DNA from 2 places in the Pseudorhizobium halotolerans genome. Region 2 is predicted to be linked to the other one. Evidence: riboswitches for the same ligand, from Rfam matches in the RefSeq annotation. Region 2 holds a riboswitch; the other holds the start of a gene.

Region 1 (2,392 bases), on a different contig from region 2:
CTTCGCGCAGCCGTTCTGTGAGGGTGAGCTCGCCTCCGAGGAGGATCGTGAACGTGGACTTGGTCATTGGCGATGTCCATAGCCCAGACCGACAGGCAAGGGAAAGCGGCTTGCACCGGTTCTGCCGAGCTTTTAGGTTGCCGCCAAAAATTCCCTACAGGTCTCCTCATGCAATTTCATGGTACATCCGACTATATCGCCGATAGCGACCTGATGGTCGCGGTCAACGCCGCCATCCGCCTCGAGCGACCGCTCCTGGTCAAGGGCGAGCCGGGGACCGGCAAGACGGAACTGGCCCGGCAGATCGCCTCGGCGCTCGGTCTCGATCTCATCGAATGGAACGTCAAGTCGACCACCAAGGCGCAGCAAGGCCTTTACGAATACGATGCGGTCTCGCGCCTGCGCGACAGCCAACTCGGTGACGCGCGCGTGAATGACGTTCGCAACTATATCCGGCAGGGGAAGCTCTGGCAGGCCTTTGCCGCGCCGCAGAAGACCGTTCTGCTGATCGACGAGATCGACAAGGCGGATATCGAGTTTCCGAACGACCTCCTGCAGGAACTCGACCGGATGGAGTTCCATGTCTACGAGACAGGCGAGACGGTGAAGGCGCAGCAGAGGCCGATCGTCATCATCACCTCGAACAATGAGAAGGAACTGCCGGATGCCTTCCTTCGCCGCTGTTTCTTCCATTACATCCGGTTTCCGGATGCCGCGACCCTCGCGCGCATCGTCGAGGTGCACTACCCGGGCATCAAGCAGGAACTGGTTCGAAACGCTCTGGCGCAGTTCTACCAGATCAGGGAGGTGCCGGGCCTGCGCAAGAAGCCGTCCACCTCCGAGGCGCTCGACTGGATCCGGTTGCTGGTCTCGGACGACATTGACCCAGCCGACCTGCGTGCCGACGTCAAGACGATCCTGCCCCGGCTGCACGGGGCATTGCTGAAGAACGAGCAGGACGTCCACCTGTTCGAGCGGCTGGCCTTCATGGCCCGGCGGGAACGGTAGCCCCCCGGCATCGGCGGCTGCAATTGACCTGAGGGGAAGAAGAGCCTATTTAGACTGCACTTCGTGGTGATTTGGCCGGCCGGCTTGCAGCCACGTTAAACAAGTCGCTAAAGGGCCGCGCGAAGTTCACTTTGACGCGCCGGTTGCGATTTGTCGCCGCCGGCTTTTTGTTTTGTGAGTGTGCGATGCCGATCAAGATCCCCGATACGCTGCCCGCCTTCGAAACCCTCGTGCAGGAGGGCGTGCGGGTGATGACCGAGACGGTTGCGGTGCGGCAGGACATCCGGCCGCTGCAGATCGGGCTCCTCAACCTCATGCCGAACAAGATCAAGACCGAGCTGCAGATGGCGCGCCTCGTCGGCGCGACTCCGCTTCAGGTGGAGCTGTCGCTGGTAAGGATCGGTGGCCACAAGGCGAAGAACACGTCGGAGGAGCACCTGCTCTCCTTCTACGATACCTGGGACGAGGTGAAGCATCGGAAGTTCGACGGCTTCATCATCACCGGTGCGCCAGTAGAGACGCTGCCCTTCGAGAGCGTGACCTACTGGGACGAGATGCAGCAGATCCTCGACTGGACAACCACCAATGTCCATTCGACGATGAATGTCTGCTGGGGCGCAATGGCGGCGATCTACCACTTCCATGGCGTGCCGAAGCACGAGTTGAAGGAGAAGGCGTTCGGGGTCTACCGCCACCGCAATCTCTGCCCCTCGTCCGTCTACCTGACCGGCTTCTCGGACGACTTTCAGGTGCCGGTGTCGCGCTGGACGGAGGTTCGGCGCGAGGACATCGACAAGATCCCGGACCTCAGGATCCTGATGGAATCGGACGAGATGGGGGTCTGCCTCGTCGAGGAAGCGAAAGGCCGACGACTCTACATGTTCAATCACGTGGAGTATGATTCCACGTCGCTGGCGGAGGAGTACTTCCGCGACGTCAATGCGGGCGTGCCGATCAAGATGCCACACGACTACTTTCCGCATAACGACGTGACGCTGCCGCCGCAGAACCGCTGGCGCAGCCACGCGCATCTCCTGTTTGGCAACTGGATCAACGAGATCTACCAGACCACCCATTACGACCTGGAGCGGATCGGGACCGAGTAGAATGCTGCTTTCGTTTTTCCTGCAGCTGAAGGCGGAAAAGGTGCCCGTCACGCTGCGCGAATACTTGACCCTTATCGAGGGGATGAAGCAGGGCCTGGCGGATTTCGATATCGACGCCTTCTATTTTCTCGCGCGAACCTGCCTGGTGAAGGACGAGCGACATATCGATCGGTTCGATCGGGTCTTCGCGTCGCACTTCCGCGGGCTGCAGGCGGTATCGGGAGAGGCCGGGGTGGAGGCGAGCGAGCTCCCCGAGGAGTGGCTGCGCAGGCTCGCGG
Region 2 (2,392 bases):
ATTCGCCCACCAGCGGATCGAAAGGCGTCATCTCTGCGGCGTAAAGCGGCGGCACGTGGACCGCTTCCCGAGACACGAGGATGTAGAATTCGTCGGGATCGAGAATGAGTTCGTGGCGGCCGCGGCTGTAGAGAGGCTCCCAGAAGTCGAAGATGTCGTGCTGGGCCTTCTTGTCGACGTCGACCACGGCAGTGTGGTGCTTGCCGCGGTAGCCGATCAGGCCTTCCTTGTCGCCGGTGAGGTCGATCGACAGCGCGATGCCGCCTCCGCTGATATTGGGCTCGCGGGCTGCCACCAGCGTTTCGGCGCCATGCAATTGCAGAAGCTCCGGCTCGTTCAGCAGCGCATTGCCGATGCGGAAGCGGATCTGCGACAGGCGCGAGCCGCGACGGACGACGATCGGGAAAGTGCGCGGGCTGATTTCCAGATAGAGCGGGCCGGAATAGCCGGCAGGGATCTTGTCGAACTCCTGGGCGTAGTCGGTGATGACGCGGGTGAAGATGTCGAGGCGACCGGTGGAACTTTTCGGATTGGCCGAGGCCGACATTTCTGCCGGCAGATCCAGTCGTTCCATCAGCGGCACGATGTAGACGCAGCCGGTTTCCAGGACCGCCCCTTCCGAAAGGTCGACCACGTGCAGCTTCAGCCGGTCGAGCTTGTCGGCGACCCGGCTGTTCGGGCCCGGCATGAAACTCGCGCGAACGCGGAAGGCCTTGGCGCCGAGGCGCAGATCGAGGCTGGCGGGCTGGACCTGGTCGCTGTCCAGCGGCTTTTCGGATGTGAGGCGCCCGCTGTCAAACAGCGCTGCGATGGCCCGATCGGCCAGGATCCCGGTGGTTCTTTTCATCGTCGTTCTTTCCCGTCCTGCCGGACAAAACCAAATGCCTGCCATTGACGCAAGCGAGGACCGGCGCTATGGCAGCTTTATCCCGTGGTGATTTGGCCGGTCGGCTTGCAGCCACGTTAAACAAGTGGCTAAAAAGACCGGGGCGAAACCGGTCTGCTGACGCGACCGGTTTTTTTGTGTCTGAAAGGTGCAAGCGCATGACCACGAAATGGCGCCCCGCAACCCAACTCGTCCATGGCGGAACGATCCGCTCCCTGTATGGCGAGACCTCCGAGGCCATCTACCTAACGCAGGGCTTCGTCTACGAGACGGCGGAGGCGGCCGAGGCACGCTTCAAGGGCGAGAGCGAAGGCTATATCTATGCCCGCTACGGCAGCCCGACCAACGACATGTTCGAGAAGCGCATGTGCCTGCTGGAAGGTGCGGAGGATGCGCGCGCCATGGCCTCGGGCATGGCCGCAGTCGCAGCAGCGATCCTTTGTCAGGTCAAGGCGGGCGACCATATCGTTGCGGCGCGCGCCTTATTCGGCTCCTGCCGCTGGGTGGTGGAGACGCTGGCGCCGAAATACGGCGTGGAGTGTACGCTCGTGGACGGGCGGGATCTTACCAACTGGGAAAGGGCGGTCCGGAAGAACACCAAGGTCTTCTTCCTCGAAAGTCCCACCAATCCGACGCTCGAGGTGATCGACATCGCCGGCGTTGCGAAGCTCGCAAACCAGGTGGGCGCCAAGGTGGTGGTGGACAATGTGTTTGCCACACCACTCTTCCAGAAGCCGCTGGAGCTCGGCGCCCATGTCGTCGTCTATTCCGCGACGAAGCACATCGACGGGCAGGGCCGCTGCCTCGGCGGCGTCGTCCTTTCCGACAGCGAATGGATCAAGGAAAGCTTGCAGGATTACTTCCGTCATACGGGTCCTGCCATGTCCCCCTTTAATGCCTGGACCCTGCTGAAGGGGATCGAAACCCTTCCGCTTCGGGTGCGCCAGCAGACGGAAAATGCCGGGCGGATCGCCGACCTCCTGGCGAACCATCCGAAGGTGGCAAGGGTCATCTATCCGGGTCGCGCGGACCATCCGCAGGCCGACATCATCGCCAAGCAGATGACCGGCGGCTCGACGCTCGTCTGCCTCGAACTCAAGGGCGGCAAGGCCGCGGCCTTCGGACTGCAGAATGCCCTGGAGGTGGTGAAGATCTCCAACAATCTGGGCGACGCCAAAAGCCTCATCACCCATCCGGGGACGACGACGCACAAGAACCTGACGGACGAGGCGCGCGCCGAACTCGGCATCTCGCCGGGAACGCTCAGGCTATCGGCGGGTATCGAGGACACTGACGACCTGCTCGAAGATTTCGCACAGGCTCTGGAGAAGGTTCCGGGTTGACCAAGGCTGCCGCCGGGCGCGTTGCAGGTTCCGCCTGCCGGCGCGCCGGTTATCCTTAACCGGCGAAAGTTCGCGCAAGAGGCCACCGAGCTCCCCTCCAACCCGCCGGGTTTCTTGACGTTCCCGCGGAGCTGCAGCATATCGGATGGGATGTGGTAGAAGG

The links. Region 2 has a riboswitch for S-adenosylmethionine ahead of FN060_RS12890 (O-succinylhomoserine sulfhydrylase). Riboswitches for the same ligand answer to the same signal wherever they lie in the genome.
Region 1: another riboswitch for S-adenosylmethionine. It lies ahead of metA (homoserine O-acetyltransferase MetA); the one in region 2 lies ahead of FN060_RS12890 (O-succinylhomoserine sulfhydrylase).

What each region holds. Positions count from the first base shown of each region.
Region 1 is NZ_CABFWE030000001.1:207,537-209,928, reverse strand. Features, by position in the region: gene FN060_RS01070 (thiamine diphosphokinase) at 1-67, opposite strand, end outside; gene FN060_RS01065 (AAA family ATPase) at 169-1,008, shown strand; SAM riboswitch at 1,062-1,139, shown strand; gene metA (homoserine O-acetyltransferase MetA) at 1,194-2,114, shown strand; gene FN060_RS01055 (vWA domain-containing protein) at 2,116-2,392, shown strand, end outside.
Region 2 is NZ_CABFWE030000007.1:473-2,864, forward strand. Features, by position in the region: gene FN060_RS12885 (2'-deoxycytidine 5'-triphosphate deaminase) at 1-847, opposite strand, end outside; SAM riboswitch at 922-1,000, shown strand; gene FN060_RS12890 (O-succinylhomoserine sulfhydrylase) at 1,045-2,229, shown strand.